Regions from separate parts of the Dehalobacter sp. DCA genome, predicted to be linked through region 3. Evidence: riboswitches for the same ligand, from Rfam matches in the RefSeq annotation. Region 3 holds a riboswitch; each other region holds the start of a gene.
What was found. A riboswitch is a leader RNA that binds a small molecule or an ion and turns the genes downstream of it on or off. The one in region 3 is predicted to bind cobalamin.
Positions count from the first base shown of each region.

Region 1: it holds a riboswitch for cobalamin, as region 3 does, so the genes downstream of both, DHBDCA_RS12895 (ABC transporter substrate-binding protein) here and DHBDCA_RS05480 (ABC transporter ATP-binding protein) in region 3, are expected to answer to the same signal.
Region 2: it holds a riboswitch for cobalamin, as region 3 does, so the genes downstream of both, cobT (nicotinate-nucleotide--dimethylbenzimidazole phosphoribosyltransferase) here and DHBDCA_RS05480 (ABC transporter ATP-binding protein) in region 3, are expected to answer to the same signal.

Region 1 covers NC_018866.1:2,672,202-2,677,684, reverse strand. Annotated here, with positions in the region: gene DHBDCA_RS12905 (heme ABC transporter ATP-binding protein) at 1-1,075, opposite strand, end outside; gene DHBDCA_RS12900 (FecCD family ABC transporter permease) at 1,076-2,125, opposite strand; gene DHBDCA_RS12895 (ABC transporter substrate-binding protein) at 2,140-3,057, opposite strand; cobalamin riboswitch at 3,176-3,352, opposite strand; gene DHBDCA_RS15075 (hypothetical protein) at 3,398-3,562, opposite strand; gene DHBDCA_RS12885 (SPFH domain-containing protein) at 3,586-4,449, opposite strand; gene lonB (ATP-dependent protease LonB) at 4,650-5,483, shown strand, end outside.
Region 2 covers NC_018866.1:634,508-639,990, reverse strand. Annotated here, with positions in the region: gene motA (flagellar motor stator protein MotA) at 1-373, opposite strand, end outside; gene DHBDCA_RS03125 (hypothetical protein) at 690-1,178, shown strand; gene DHBDCA_RS03120 (accessory gene regulator B family protein) at 1,383-1,847, shown strand; gene cobT (nicotinate-nucleotide--dimethylbenzimidazole phosphoribosyltransferase) at 1,942-3,060, opposite strand; cobalamin riboswitch at 3,164-3,340, opposite strand; gene DHBDCA_RS03110 (tetrahydromethanopterin S-methyltransferase subunit H family protein) at 3,502-4,455, shown strand; gene DHBDCA_RS03105 (hypothetical protein) at 4,665-5,483, shown strand, end outside.
Region 3 covers NC_018866.1:1,172,526-1,178,008, reverse strand. Annotated here, with positions in the region: gene DHBDCA_RS05495 (4Fe-4S binding protein) at 90-1,295, shown strand; gene DHBDCA_RS05490 (Crp/Fnr family transcriptional regulator) at 1,615-2,280, shown strand; gene DHBDCA_RS14855 (FmdB family zinc ribbon protein) at 2,398-2,598, shown strand; cobalamin riboswitch at 2,656-2,836, shown strand; gene DHBDCA_RS05480 (ABC transporter ATP-binding protein) at 2,957-4,450, shown strand; gene DHBDCA_RS05475 (energy-coupling factor transporter transmembrane component T family protein) at 4,437-5,162, shown strand; gene DHBDCA_RS05470 (hypothetical protein) at 5,265-5,483, shown strand, end outside.

The DNA.
Region 1 (5,483 bases), 1.5 Mb from region 3:
TGACGATGTTCCCGTACCCGAAAGGGACAGACAAAACAATGATCAAGTCCGCTTCGTTTAGAAGGTCTTCGTTCATGTTAAACGCTTCGGCGGAGATGGGGGCAAAAGGAGCTTCTTCTGATACGGCAATGCCAAGCTCTTTGGCTTTTTTCCAGTCCGAATCTCCAACATTCAGGACGCCGCAGCTCACCTGATAACCGGCTTGAACCAACTGTTCCATCAGATAGACACCGCTTCCGCCGCCGCAGAGTAAATGGATACGTACATCCCTGGCAGCCTCACTTCGGTCCTTCTTTTTACTTAACGGAATAATATTAAAGCGTCCGGTGATTTCATTCGTAGTAATCGCAACTTCGATATGGTAGCTGTCCCGGATCTTCCGGGCGGTCAGCACTTCAACAGGACTGCCATAAGCCACAATTCTGCCTTTATCGAGAAGAATGATTTTATGGCTGAACTGGGCAGCAAGGTTAAGATCGTGCAAAACAGTAATCACGGTCAGGCCTTTGGTCTTATTCAAACGATCCAGAAGCTCCAGTAATTCGTATTGGTGCTGGATATCTAAATGAGAGGTGGGTTCATCAAGCAGCAGCACTTTGGGTTCCTGAGTTAAGGCTCTCGCCACAATGACCCTTTGCCGCTCGCCTCCGCTTAGTTCGTTCACAGAACGGTCCCTCAAATGCCAAACGTTTGTCAGTTCCATCGCCCATTGAGCAATCTCCATATCCTTTTCAGAATCGCCCTCAAATCTCTTTTGATGGGGCATTCTGCCCATCAGTACCGTCTCCATGACAGAAAAAGCAAAATCCCCTCCGGTATCCTGGGGGACCACTGCAATCGTTTTGGCAAGATCTTTTTTCCTAATCTTAAAAATATTCTGATCATCGAGCAGGACAACTCCCTTTTGGGGAGTAATTTCTGCGGTAATATTTTTCAGCAGGGTAGACTTGCCGGACCCGTTGGGGCCGATGATGGACACAAAACTGCCCTTGCTGATTTCCAGACTTAAGTCTTCCAGAATATTTTTACTGCCATAGGCGAATGTAAGGTTGCTGGCGATGATTGAAGAATCCACTTATATTACTCTCTCTTTCTTTTTCTTCAGCAGATAGATGAAGAAGGGTCCGCCAAAAAGCGCAGTGATGACACCAACAGGGATTTCCTGTGAACCCAGGCATGTCCTGGCAATCGTATCGGTAATCACCAAAAAGGTCCCACCCACCAGAAAGGAGAGTGGAAGCAGGACCCGGTGATCCGGACCAACCATAATCCTGACAATATGTGGAACGATTAGTCCGACAAAACCAATGGAGCCGCAGGATGCCACGGCTCCCGCTGTTGTCAGGGAGGTGGCCATCAGCAGAATGATTTGCAGTTTCCCAAGATTGATGCCAAGATGCTGGGCGGTACTGTCGCCAAATACCATCGCATTCATTTCCTTTGCTAAAGCGAATAAGACAATCACGCCAATAATGATAAACGGTGCGGCAAGTTGGATATGCTCCCAGCTCTTGTTGGCAAAACTGCCCATGAGCCATAGATAAATTTTATCGATATCATCCGTATTCAAAACCATCAGAAAAGACATGACTGCTGACAGAAACGCACTGAGTGCGACCCCTGCCAGCAGCAGTGTCGTGACAACGACTTTTTTCCCGACTTTGGCTAGGGAGTAGACGATCCAGGTTGTCAGAAAAGCACCGATAAAACTGAAAACAGGAATTTCGATCATGCCCAGGAGACCGCCTGCTCCGGTAATGATGGCGACCGTCGCACCCAAACCTGCTCCGGAGGATACACCCATTACGTAAGGATCGGCCATCGGGTTTTTAAAAAAACCCTGCAGGGTACCTCCGATGACGCCCAGAGCTCCGCCAACCAAAGCTGCCAGAATGATCCTCGGAACACGCAGAGACCAGATAATCGTTTGATGGACATGGGGATAGTCTTCGGCATGAAACCAGTGATTCAATAAAGGTACTTTGCTCATGATAATTCCGGCGCTCTCTTTAAACGAAATATCTGCTGAGCCAACCGTTGTGCAAAAAATGCCCACAGCAATCAAAAACAAGGTGAAGCAGATCAGCAGGTACTTCCAACTTTTCCGGTTTTTTAAAACATCCATGATTAATAGCACCGTTAATTTCCAAAAATTTCAGGATGAATAATTTTTGCGATTTGCTCCAGACCGTCAATGACTCTTGGGCCTGAGCGGCTGATTAGGTTGTCGTCGACTGCATATACCTTGTTGTCTTTCACCGCACTTAAGACTTCATAGCCGGTCCTGTTTTGAATATCAGCTGGGGTATGGGCATGAGTATTGATGATGTAATAATTTGGATCGGCTTGGAGCAGACTTTCCATGCTGTAATTATAAAATTTTTCAGTATTGCCGGCAGCAATATTGACGCCTCCGGCAACTTCGATAAGGTTATTGACAAAACTGGTTGAACCGGCCGACATCAGAGGATCGTCCCAAATTTCCACAAATACAGTCGGTTTGGCGACGTCTTTGAGTTTGGAGGTTATATTTGTCATTCTGGTTCTCATATCTGCAGTGACTTTCTTGGCTTCTGCTTCCTTACCGGTCAGAGAACCGGCCAATTCGATATTGCTGATAACCTGATCGATCGTATCGGCGTCGAGTACAACAACCGTCACCTTCAGCTCTTCAAGCTTCTTGATGACATCTTCCTGCACGCCGGCGGCAATAAAGACCATATCGGGCTCGGCAGCGACAATCGTTTCCAGATTCGGGTTCTTAAATCCGCCCATTTTTTCTTTAGTCAACGCTTGCTCGGGATAATCACAGTAATCGGTTACACCGATAATTTCCTGATCAAGGCCAATGGCAAAAAGTATTTCAGTAATAGCAGGGGCTAAAGAAATAATTTTCTGGGGGTACGCGTCAAGGGTGATCTGTCTGCCCATCGTGTCTGTAAATGTTTTTCCCTTCAAGGCTTGCTCATTTTGCGATGAACAGCCTGTGGCCAGCCCAAGGGCCAGGGTAAGCACCAGGGGCAGAATCAACAGCAGTGCAATTGGTTTCTTCTTCATAATCATTTCTCCTTTGTTTCGATTCATTTTAATAAAACAAAATAAAAGTCTCTTATATTCTAAGAGACTTTCCCATTCTAAGTCATTTAATCATTGAAGGAAGTGTTCTTACCATTACATCATCTTCCCAATCCTAGGCAGGTCTCCTGGCTTACGGGTCATTCTCCTCCCGGCCTTCCCAGATCATATCCAGTGGCATTCGGAATTCGTCTCCGCATACAGTGGTGGGTCCGCGCCGGTTTCCCGGTCTTCCCTATTATCCTTATCCTGAGGCACCTGGGATTAATCATTCATTTCTCATTTCCCTACGCTAACAATATTGCATAGAAGGCACTTTTTGTCAATCTGATTTTTTTTTAGGAATCCTTCCGGCTTTTCGGACGCTTTCCCGCAGGAGATATTCAATGTGAGCGTTGACGCTCCGGAATTCGTCGGACGCCCATTCTTCAATAATGCTGAATAGCCTTGGATCGATACGCAGCGGAAAGTTCTTCTTGTCTGCCATTATCCTGCTCCTGCCGACGTTCTTTAATATAGGGTGCCGGTATTGAGTACTGGCTGGGCTGAACGGTCGGAGACAATTGCCACAAGTAGATTGTTGATCATTGCCATCTTGCGTTCGTCGTCAAGTTCAATTGTCCCGCTGTTTTCCAACTGCTGAATGGCCATCTGGGCCATTCCGACAGCACCTTCCACAATTTTCTGACGGGCAGCCAGGATTGCGTTGGCCTGTTGCCTCTGAAGCATAGCGCTTGCAATCTCGGTGGCATAGGCCAGGTGGGTCAGGCGGGCTTCAATTACTTCCACGCCGGCAAGTGTAAGGCGCTCCTGAAGTTCCTTCGCAATTTCTTCGGCTACTTCCTCGGTGTTGCCCCTTAAGGAAACGTCACCTTCTTCATAATTGTCATAAGGATATTTAGTTGCAACATGGCGCAATGCTGTCTCACTTTGGATTTCTACAAACTGTTCATAATTGTCCACATCAAATACAGCTTTAGCAGAGTCCACCACTTTGATCACGACAACCGCAGCAATTTCAATCGGATTGCCGTCGACATCATTGACTTTCAAACGCTCACTGTTGAAGTTGCGGACTTTTAGGGAAATCTTTTTTGCGGCAACGAACGGAACCGTCATCCAGATACCGGGTTCGCGGATACTGCCAATATAGCTGCCGAAAAATGTCAGTACTTTGGCTTGATTCGGCTGGATAACCTGGATGCCGGTTGAGACAATCAGTGCCAGAAGAAGCAGAACCACTGCCAGTACGATATTCGTGAATCCTGTTTCTTGGACTGAGGCGACAATATTAAATGTTGCAGCAGCTAAAAGGGCTAAAAAAATGAGAATGCCTAAGAACCCGTTAATTTTCCATACTTTTTTTTCGATCATAGTTTACCATCCTTTCTTGGAGAAAAATCCAGTCTGATCGAACTGGATCAAACAGCTGGATCATACATTTAATTGATATGATAATGATATCACTTTAATATAATTAATGCAACTGGTTCTGCGGGCGATTTTGGCAATATGTTTTGAATCTTCTGATCTGGTAAATACTACATAGAGAGTCTTGAGCAGGAGGTACAAGAATGGAAGGTTTAGGGTTTGGGTCACTACTGGCGATGATTCAGCTGGCTTTTGTCTTGGTTGTCGGGATTTATTTCTGGACGATGTTAAGGCAGCAGTACTCGACGAGATCTGCTGTGGAGAAGGAGTCCGTGAAACAAAAAGAAAAGCTGCAAAGAATGCGTAAAATATCTTTGACGATCCCACTGTCGGAAAAGACCAGACCGGAAGTCTTTGCGGAGATCATTGGACAAAAAGAAGGCGTGAAAGCACTTCGGGCTGCTTTGTGCGGGCCGAATCCCCAGCATGTCCTGCTGTACGGGCCTCCGGGCGTCGGTAAAACAGCCGCAGCCAGGCTTGTCCTTCAAGAAGCTATGAAAAATTCGCTCTCACCGTTTAAAAGTGAGGCAAAATTTATTGAAATTGACGGTACGACAGCCAGATTCGATGAGAGAGGGATCGCTGACCCGTTGATTGGTTCTGTCCATGATCCGATTTATCAGGGAGCTGGCGCCATGGGGATGGCGGGAATACCGCAGCCTAAGATGGGTGCAGTCACCAAAGCCCACGGTGGGATTCTTTTTATTGATGAAATTGGTGAACTTCACACTATCCAAATTAATAAACTGCTTAAAGTGATGGAGGACCGCAAGGTTATTCTGGAAAGCTCGTACTACAGCTCTGAGGACAGCAATGTCCCTGAGCACATCCACGATATTTTCCAAAACGGCTTGCCGGCAGATTTTAGAATGATCGGTGCGACGACCAGAAGACCGGAGGAAATACCAGCGGCAGTACGCTCACGCTGTATGGAAATTTTCTTCAGGGCGCTTCAGCCGGAGGAAATTGCAGTCATC
Region 2 (5,483 bases), 540 kb from region 3:
TATAGTCATGCTCCAATCCGTCAACTACCAGGCTTAGCCCTTTTTGCAAATAGCGGTCTTCAATTTCCATAATCGTCTGTTCGAGGGATAATAAACCGTCTTTACGGGCTGTCATCGCCATATCGGTGATAAGTTCAATCAACGACACCGCATCATACGGTTGTTTTTCTCGAAAAAGGGCAGCTAATACTTTTGGAATGTTCAAGAATTCTTTTTTTGGAAATGAGTTCATCACGGCTGCAGTTGTCCCGATCAGAATAATAATGGCCGCAGCTGGATTCAATAGCACAGCTACATTGGCTCCTTTGACAATCATGCCTACGACTACGGCAAGAGCACCTACAACGATTCCAATAATTAAAAAAATGTCCATTCTTACACCCTTTATCAAATTTTTATCTACAAATAATCTGCGAAGGATAAAAATATTGTAACATTATGCGGATTCTTTAACCAGATAATTAATTAAAATTTTTAATAAACCCGTCATCAGATCACCACAACAAAATGCGTCTAATTAAAAAAATATCCTTAAAAATATGATAGCAAAACTATTTTTCTATTAAAAAGAATATATTATGGAGAGAATATATATAAGAATATATGAACGGTGAATGAAGAAATTTATGTATTTCGCGAAAGGGGATTGAGGTATCCAGGAAATAAACATATGGAAAGGGGTGGGCATCATGTTTATGAGAAGAGGTTTTATTCGTAGCTTATCCGTTATCATCCCTCTCGTTATCATTGTATCCGTTTGTGCTCATTCCGTTCAGCAAGCAGAAGGTAAGTCTGCTGCCGTTCAGGAGATTCCCGTGGGTCAGGGCATCCCGCCGGAAGACCCGCAGGGCACGATCCGGAATCTTTGTGAGGAAAACAATTTATCGTATGCGTTGGTTTTAGCAGTTTATCAGGCAGAAGGAATTGATAATATCCCAATTGACACCACCGCAAAGTCAGATATTAAAAAATTGGCATACTACAGGAATTACTGGGCGGCTCAGGGCTATGCCGATGAGTTCGTCTTTGATCTGATGCTGATGTCTAATCACTACGGCCTTGAAGGCTGTCAAAAGCAGATGGAAGACGGCGGCTCAGCTGATCCAGATAGTTATGTCCAGCGTGTCGCAGATTTCAAATATAATCTTGAGCAAAACCAAGGTGTAAATAACAAATAGCATATATCGAAGATTAACGCCGAGTAAAAAATACGAGGCGTTTTTTATATGCTGCCATTTCATATAGGACTATTATGTAATTTCAACAAACAATTTAGCAGGAAATACCAAAGGTACATAGAATTATATTTAGATGGCTATATTTTCTACATTATCCACAGAAAGGTAATTGATCTTATCATTTTCCAAAACAAAGACTGGAGGATGGGTGAACAATTGTTTGATCTCGAGGGTGTTGCACATCATTTGACAAATCGTATGGTAAAAGGTCAAGAAATGGACGCCGTCCATAAAGTGAAAATAGAATATGGTTTAGCCTTGCTTCTTGGGGTAATGATTGAATTAGTTCTAACCGTAGGGGTATCTGCAATATTCGGTACCATTGTGTATACGCTCGTGATAATGTTTTCTGCTTTGGCTTTACGGGTGTTTACCGGCGGTTCTCATTGTTCCAGCTACCGGCGCTGTCTGTTTTTTTCCATGGTTTTCTTTACCGGGTTGTCATTGGCTGCCAGATGGATCGCATCTCAAATTAACGTATATCCGTTGATCGAAGTGATCCTTATCCCTGCAAACCTCGGAATTCTTTTTCAGGCGTTTATGCAGACAGCTATCGGCAAGAATTTTGTATTAGCAAGTGACAAGCTGATGCAAAAGATTGGGATCTAATTAAACTATCAAGAGTTTCCATTATCGATGATTATGCAAAAAAGACATGCACGGATTATTTAGTACATGTCTTTTTTATCTTTCTTTGCAGATTTTAGAAGTCTCCGGTGGTAACTGCAGCTTGTTCAAATGTGGCCATTTCATCAGCGACTTTAAGGGCTGCCTCGACCATCGGGAACATCAGGGCGGCACCTGTGCCTTCTCCAAGTCTCATATGGAAGTCAAGTTTGGGTTTAAGCCCAAGCTGATGAAGCGCTAGATGCTGTCCAAGCTCTTCTGAACTATGAGAAGCAATCATATAGGAAGTGGACAGGGGTGCCAGTTTTGCTGCGGTTATTGCTGCAGCAGATGAAATGATGCCGTCGAGAATAATAGGTACACGTTGATAGGAAGCTTCGAGGATTGCTCCAACGAGCGCAGCAATTTCGAGTCCGCCGATTTTAGCCAGGGTGTCAATTGGCGTGGCAGGGTCACACTGATTAATTTCGATTGCGCATTTAATCACGTTTTGCTTATTAATCAGGGCATCATCTTTTAAGCCTGTTCCGCGGCCGGTAACATCCTCAACAGAGTGACCGGTAAACACAGAGATCAAGGCGGCGCTCGGTGTTGTATTGCCAATACCGACTTCACCTGTTGCTAACAGATTAACACCAGAGTCAATCGCATTGGCGGCAATTCTTGCACCTGTCAGTATTGCAAGCATGGCCTCTTGACGACTCATTGCCGGTCCTTTCGCCATATTGTCTGTTCCATTTTTAACCCGGTAGGCCATAAGCTCAGGAGCATCCAACGGGGTGGCAATGCCGATGTCCGTACTGATAACATCTGCTCCGGCATTCCGGGCGAGGACATTGATACCTGCACCGCCATTCAGGTAACTATAGAACATTTGTTTCGTGATTTCCTGAGGTGCAGCACTGACGCCTTCGACGACAACACCATGATCTCCGGCCATAAGCAGGACTGCTTTTTTATTGATTTTTGGATGCGTGGTGCCAAATATGCCTGCGAGCTGTTGTGCTATATCCTCTAAGACACCTAAGCTTCCGAGGGGCTTGATTTTCGCGTCTACACGGCTTTTCATGCCTGCCAAGGCTTCCTGATTGAGCGCTTTGATTCCACCCATCAGTTCTTGCAAGGCAATTTCAAGTTCCTGCTCAGTCGCATTTTTCAGATTTTCCAAACCATGAAATTTTGTAAGGCTGCTCATTTAAAAACCTCCAATTAAATATTTAAAAATAAATAAAACCCCACCACAAATATTCTTGTGGTCGGGATTTTGCCGTCATCACCGCCGCTTTCCATTACCCAGGAAAGACTTTTACCTCTTAGGCAGGCCTCCTGACTCAGACTCAAACGTCCTGAACGCACCTTCCCAGCATACGCCAGTGGATCAGCGGGGACTCGTCTATACAGTGGTGGGTCCGTATCGGATTAGACCGATTTTCCTATTCTCCCCTTAGTGGGGCACCTAAGATTGTATAAATATATTCAACTTCTATTAAGATAACGAAAATCATAAATAAAGTCAAGTCAAATTAATTTTTAAATAATCACTCAATCTGGCAATCGCTGTTAATTAATGGTTATTTGTAATGATCTATGGTATAATACGATTTGCTAAATCATCCAAAGAGATATCGGAGAAAAAATGTTTAAATATGACTTAACACCAAAAGTTTGCCGTATCTGTGACATGATTATCGGTGGCCAACCTGGAGATAATCCGCCTCTGCTGATATCCTCAATGTTTCATAATGGAGACCGTATTCTGGAAAGCCGCCGTGACAGGAAATTTGATCGTGAAAAAGCCCGTTCATACATTCTCAGGCAGGAAGAGCTGTCCGATCAGACAGGGATACCTGCCATAGTAGCTATGACAGCGGTTTCCGCAGATGAGATGAAGGAATATATTGATTTTTACCTTACAATCAGCAACCGCCCTTTTGCTATTGACATTTGGGGCGAAAAAGCGCGTCTTGATGCGGCAGAATATGCTGCCGGTCTTGGTATTCAGGACAAAATTTTATATAACAGCATTACACCCTGGGATAAAGACATGATCGGCCAGGCAGCGGCATTAAAAGAATTGGGAATCAAACACGCGGTCCTGCAGGTCTTTGATGAAACGAACCAGACTCCTTCCGGCAGGGTACAGGCATGCCGTGAAATGCTGACAGCCATTGGAGCGAAAGATTTTGCCTCGGTCTTGATCGATACGACAGTCATGAATCTTCCGTCCATTTCTTTTTCAGCCCTGGCAGGCAAACAAATCAAAGCGGAAACCGGTTGGCCGGTTGGATCAGCTCCTGCTAATGGGACGTATATGTGGAAAGAAAGCCGGGAGATATGGGGTGGGGAAGGCTTTTCTGCCATGAATGCTGCAGTGCATGCAGTATCGGCCGTCCTGTGGAGCGATTTCTTATTTTATGGTCCGATCAAAGCGGCTCCAAGCGTACTGCCTGCTGTAGCGGCAGCTTCAATGATAGTTTCAACTTTGGCTTATGACGAAAGCCAGGAGCTGCCGGCTAATCCTACTCATCCGTTGAATAAATATTTTTATGATTTTGCACAGAAACTGGTAGAATTCGATAAAACCAAATAAAAAACAATTGTCGTAATTTTGTAAGTGAATGTATAGGACAAACAGCTCCTTTCTGAAGTGGATCCTGTTGAGGATACTGCCTGGAAGGAGCTGTTTATATATTTATATATTAGAAATTATTTCTACTTTTTCACAAGGAGTTATTTTTAACTATACCTTACCATATATTGGTACTGTTGCTGTAATCGGATAAAAGTGAGGGCAATAATTTGATTATAAAAGACATATTTGAAACGTTTTTGTCTAAAACACTTTATCAGCTAAAACGGTTAAATGCCAGACAAATATGGGGGATATTCATCGCACTGATCGCAGTATTCATTGGCCTTTATTTCTGTGAGGAGTTATTTCTAAGCAATCCTGTAGGGATAAATATAGATCATCTAGGTGTCTTTGCCCAAATTCTTCAAGCACCCGTATTTCAAGCGATAAGAATCGTCTTATATATTTTATTATGGTTATTAATGATTAAGCTGCCGTTTCTAAGTTTTAAAACGATTGGCATTAAAACACCTTACGGAGAGCTTAGCATGGAGGCTATATTGTCTGAGTCTGCCGTTATTAAAAATGCCATGCTGAATGAAGTCAGTGTTGCCTTGATGGGGATATTAAGAATCTTAAATAACGCATCGATAATGGAAATGATTGAAGATATCAAAAACATTGGAAAAGAAATTACGGATCCATATTTTATTAAAAGTATAACAAAGGTAATCAATATCCAATTTAAACTATATACTATTAGAAAGACACACTGCAATTATCTGATTGTATCTGAAGAGATTGCCTCATATAATAAAGTACCGATTGTGAATAGAGCCACATTAAAGGAGCTGGCTCAGGAATCGATTATTAATAAGGACTTTAGGATCAGCGACGACGCATCAATCATGGCTGTTCCCTTATTCTTTAGAAGTGAGATATGCGCCATCATCTACGTTCAAAGCGAAAAGTATCTGTTTCAGCAGGTCGATGCTATGATCATCGATAGTATCTGGAACAACATCTGTCATAACAACGAAGCCTAT
Region 3 (5,483 bases):
TGCACTATGTTTCAATTGAGGCGGGAAGTGCTGAGAAAGGCACGTAGTGCGGATATAATAAACGATGGTATACCGGGAGATGTGTAATTTTGTCTAAAGCTCATTTGAAAAAACTGTTCTTATTTATGTTTTATGGATCTTTAATGATTGCATTATTGTTTAGTTTTAAGGGCAGACAGATGGATGTCCAGCAATTCTTACCCTCAATGCTGAGCAATACTCAGGAGTTTAAAGCGATTGAAACTCACCCTCTGACCTATGCTGGCTATAAGAATATCAACGGTCAGGATACGCTGCAGGGATACGTAGTTTTTGGACAAGGAAACGGGTATGGCGGTCCTGTATCTGTTTTAACGGCTACAGACCCCAACGGTAACGTTTTAAAAGTTCGGGTTGTAGGGTATGCTACGGAAACACCATCCTATATTCATTCAGTTTTAAGTGGGGATTTTCTAAAACAATTTATAGGTAAATCTGTAGATGAACCGCTGGAAATTGGCCGGGATATCGACAGGGTGACCGGCGCTACGCTTTCATCGAGAGGGATTACCAATGCAGTCCGCCAGGCTAGTCATGGGTTGGGCAGAAACCAATTTGCCTTGAATATCTCCGAACCCTCGGAAAATATTCATTTGGGGACCAAAGAAATAGGTTTGGCTTTATTAATACTTGCAACGATTATTGGGGTGCGTTTAAAAATCACTAAGCTGCGGTGGCTAGTTCTTATATGCAGTATATTTTTTACAGGTTTCTGGTTTAATTGTTCAATTTCGCTTGCGAACATTGCCAGTGGATTAATGGGATTTTTCCCAGCTTTTAAACAAAATCTTTTTTGGTATATTTTGATCGTCGGGATTCCATTAATTATTTTCTTAAGCGGGAAGAATCTATACTGTTATTGGTTATGTCCTTTTGGAGGAATTCAAGAGATACTGGCAAAAATCGGAGGCGGAAAACTAAAATGTAATCATCATGTAGCGACATGGCTGCAAAAGATTAAATACATGTTAGTTTGGATCGTACTGATTGTATGCTTTTGCTTGAAATCACCAAGTGTAGGAGGTAGTTATGAGCCTTTTGGAGTCCTGTTCGGATTTCAGGGGGTGAGTGTGCAATGGATACTGCTCAGTATTATCCTGGTTGTATCGCTGTTTATTAGAAGATTTTGGTGTTTATATTTTTGTCCGGTCGGGGTGATCAATGAAATCATCATGAAAGTAAGACGGTTCGTAAATTCCCTTTTCCAAAAGAAACAGGAACAAGGTATTCTAACGAATAAAGGAAGGTCACTATGAGGCACCTTGGCTTTAAGGAAATATTTTTCTGTACTTTGACAGCAATCATCTTATTTTTAGTTATGATCTTAGTATTTAGCAACATAGAACAACTCTTATAACCATTCACCAGCGTTAATTAAATTGACGCTCGTCGTTAGATGTCCATTATCTGCATACTGTATCCACGAAGAAGAACAATAATATATAATCAAGGTAGGGTAGTTCTGTCTGTCCGTGTCTCTAATTACCAAGAGACTTAGGTAGGACAAGGAAACATAATTACATTTTCACACATTAATTAGTCTAAATACAAGGCTAAGTACAAGGGAGTGTAATCATGAGTGATAATGATATACCGTGGCTGAAACACACAAAATTATTCCGGTCGCCAATAGATGGATGGAAGAAAGTTTTTGCGGATAGAGAAAGATTGTTATATCCCAAAGGAAGCATTATTATTAAACAAGGCATTACGATTGAGAAGCTATTATATATTTTTACAGGGACGGTTGAATATTCGAAAGTTGACGAAGAAGGCAATGAGGTTCTCATTGATGTCTTGGGTGCAAATAATTTATTTATGATTGCTCCATTGTTTACCGGTATTCCCCCTCTCGGTTCATTTACGGCTGTTGAAGACACAGTAGCAGCTGCAATTTCAATTCAGGAAATGAAAAGCTTGATGAAGTCTGATTTTACGCTTACTGAAGAGTTGCTCTACGACCTTTCAATGAAAAGTAATAACCACATAAAACGGCTGCAAAAACATTACGCTTACAAGGTAGACCATAGAATTATCGAAACTTTGTGTGCACTTGCTGATCAACAAGGGATGCGATTATTTATCAATCAACAAGGTTTGGCTGAACTTGCAGATACAACAAGAGTAACGGTATCAAAATTATTTCGCGATTTGAAATCTGAGAACATTATACGGCCAATATATGGAGGGATCATTATACAGGATTATAGCCGTCTAAAAAACTGGCAGAAACATATTTAAAGATCTGTAATTAAGACCAGCTAGTATTTTCTCCTGATGTCATACGGATATAATGTTAGGGACGCAATGAATTTATTATTGATTTGATGAAGAAAAGATATTTTAGGAGGTTATTAAATGCCAACTTATGACTTTATTTGCGAAAAGTGTGGTCACAAGTTTTCTGTTTTTTGTAGTGTTAGTTCAAGAGACAAACAAGTATGTCCGCAGTGCGCTGATGATAAAATAAGTCAGCGGTTTACAACGGTTAATACCTATGGAGTTAAAGGTGGTAAAACCTGTTCATCTGGGAAATGCGGTTCTGGCTGCAAATGTTAGGATCTGCACCATCTTTTCTCTTGACTTTTCTCCAATTTCATTTAGAATAATACGTAATAATCATATATTCTTTTTGGTGTCTCTTATGGAGAAGAATAGGGAATCAGGTGCAAATCCTGGACGGACCCACCGCTGTAAATAGTTGTGATGACTGTACAATGCCACTGAGAAATTGGGAAGGCACAGAAGTCGGTTAAAACTATGAGTCAGAAGACCTGCCAATAAAGATATCGTAATGAAGCGACGGTAAAGTTTCAGTTTGAGAGTTAGTATCTCTCAAAACTGGAACTTTTTTTATTTTGCATGCATGTAGTTTACATGTATATAGTTTACATTTTTATATGGAGGCTTTCATCCGATGGAACCTGCGGTACAGCTTAAAATAGAATCTCTTACTTTTCCGCCTGAGACAAAGAAAGTGTTAAAAGATATCGACTTAACCATCAATAAAGGAGATTTTATCGCCATTACAGGGGAAGCGGCATCGAGAAAATCGATGTTGCTCCATAGCATCACCGGAGCAGCGCCTCAATTTTTCAATGGGCAGTTAAACGGCACCATTAGGGTCATGGGGCAAGATATCCATGATATTCCCCTGGCCAAAATGTGCGATCACATCGGCTATATGATGCAGGAGCCGCAAAATCAAATTGTCAGTATCACGGTAGAGGAAGAAGTGGCTTTTGGTATTGCCAATATGGAACTTCCTTGGGAGGAAATGAAGAACAGAGTCAAAAAAACGTTGCAATTCGTTGGACTGGAGGGTTTTGAACAAAGAAATACGGATGGACTGTCCGGCGGACAAGCCCAAAGAGTGGTATTGGCAAGTGTTCTCGCTATGGAAACTCCCATTCTTGTTTTAGACCAGCCCACCGCAGAATTAGACTTAAAGGGAAAACAAGACCTCTATTCTCATATCGGTTTTTTAAATAAAGAAAAGGGAGCTACCGTGATTATGGTGATGGACCGGGCCTGTGATATTCTCCCTTATACCAATCGTATTCTTATCATGGCTGAAGGAACAATCAAAGAAGAATGCAGCCCTGATGACTATCAGAAACGTTTAAATAAAACAAGGCCAGCAAGAAACATTACGGCAGCAAATGAAAAAATAATTGAAGTGAAGGATCTATCCTTTACCTATAAAGGAGATTTTAAGGGATGTGAAAAAATCAATTTAGCCATTAATCAAGGGGATTTTATTGGGTTGATTGGACTCAATGGTTCAGGGAAAACGACGCTCTTAAAGTTAATGGAAGGTTTGCTTGTCCCGGATGCTGGTGCGATTCAGATATTTGGCAAACCCCTGACCAAAAGAAATTTAGCAACCATACGCAGTCAAATAGGTTTTCTGTTTCAAAACCCTGATCTTCAAATCTTTACGAACACAGTAAAAGACGAGGTAGCTTTTATTTTAAGAACAAGAAAACTGCCGGAAGAGGAAATTGAAGAGAAGGTGAATGGAATTTTAGCTGAAGTCGGGCTGTTGGCATACGCCGATATTCATCCTCATAGGCTCAGCCGCTGCCAGCGTCAGAAACTGGCAATTGCCTCTGTTTTAGTAGGAGGTCCCGAGATTATCATGGCTGATGAACCAACCTCAGGCTTAGATGAAGAACAAAGTACTCTGATCATGGAGCTGCTTTCTGCATTTCAGCAACAAGGTAAAACGGTTATTCTCGTTACCCATGACCTGAGTTTGGCCAAACAATATACCAATCGAATCATGGCGATGCATAAGCACCATCTGGCATTGGATATTGCGACCCCAAAAATTGGTTCTTTTGAAAAAACATTGAAGGACATCGGATTAGATTTTCAGAAGGAGGGCATTGCTTATGGCCTTCATTGAAGAAATTGATCCGCGCACGAAGTTGGTATGGTGTTTAACACTGATCCTTACAGCTTTGCTTTCGCAGAATCTGATCCAGGAAATTGGGATGATTGCATTGGTAATGATTACGGATTGTATTTTTTCTAACCATTTAAAAAAATATAAAATACTTTTGCCTGTAATGCTTTTAGTAGCCTCGCAAATTCTTGTGATACAGCTTTTGTTCTGCCGGGATGGAGAACTTGTTTGGCAGTGGGGAATCGTATCTGTTTATACTGGCGCTATTCCGGCCGCTGCTTTAGGTATTACCCGCACGGTAGCTATAACCTTTGCTGCCGTTCAGTTTATGACCTGGACTTCTGCCACAGATGCCGCTTTAATGCTCATATCATGGCGTGTTCCTTATCGCTATGCCATGTTAGTTGTTATGACAAAACGGTTTTTTCCTCTGATGCAAAAGGAATATCTGGCAATTTCAGAGAGTCAATCTGTTCGGGGTTATCCCTCTGAAGGGATTAAAAATAGAATAAAAAATCTTCCGTTAACGTTTATGCCGTTGCTATATCGTACAGTCCGGCATACTTCAGATATTGCTCTTTCGATGGAATTAAAAGGCTATGGCAGAAGCAAGCAACGAACTTTTGGCAAACAATTGCATTTAAAAAGCTGGGAAATGATCAGTATGGTGGTTTTTATCCTATTTTTCATTACAGTTAACTTAGTACCTTGATAACTCCAAAATGCATGTAAACAATTTAACGAGAGGGAACAAGTAGATTTAGGGTTGACCTGGTACTAAAATATAAAAAATATTTTATTTTAGGAGGACATTATGAATAACAAATTTTTCAGAACCGACACAAAAGCACTCGTGGGGTCCATTCTCTTAGGTATTGTCTTTGTCATAGCCTGTCAGGCTACAGGTTTTATTGACAACCTGCTTCCCACAGGCAAAGCAGGCATGTACTTAATTAACGGTACGGTCTGGGCATCCTTTACGGCACTCATTGTCCTGCTCTATAAACAGCCTGCCGGAATCATTGCCGGGGAA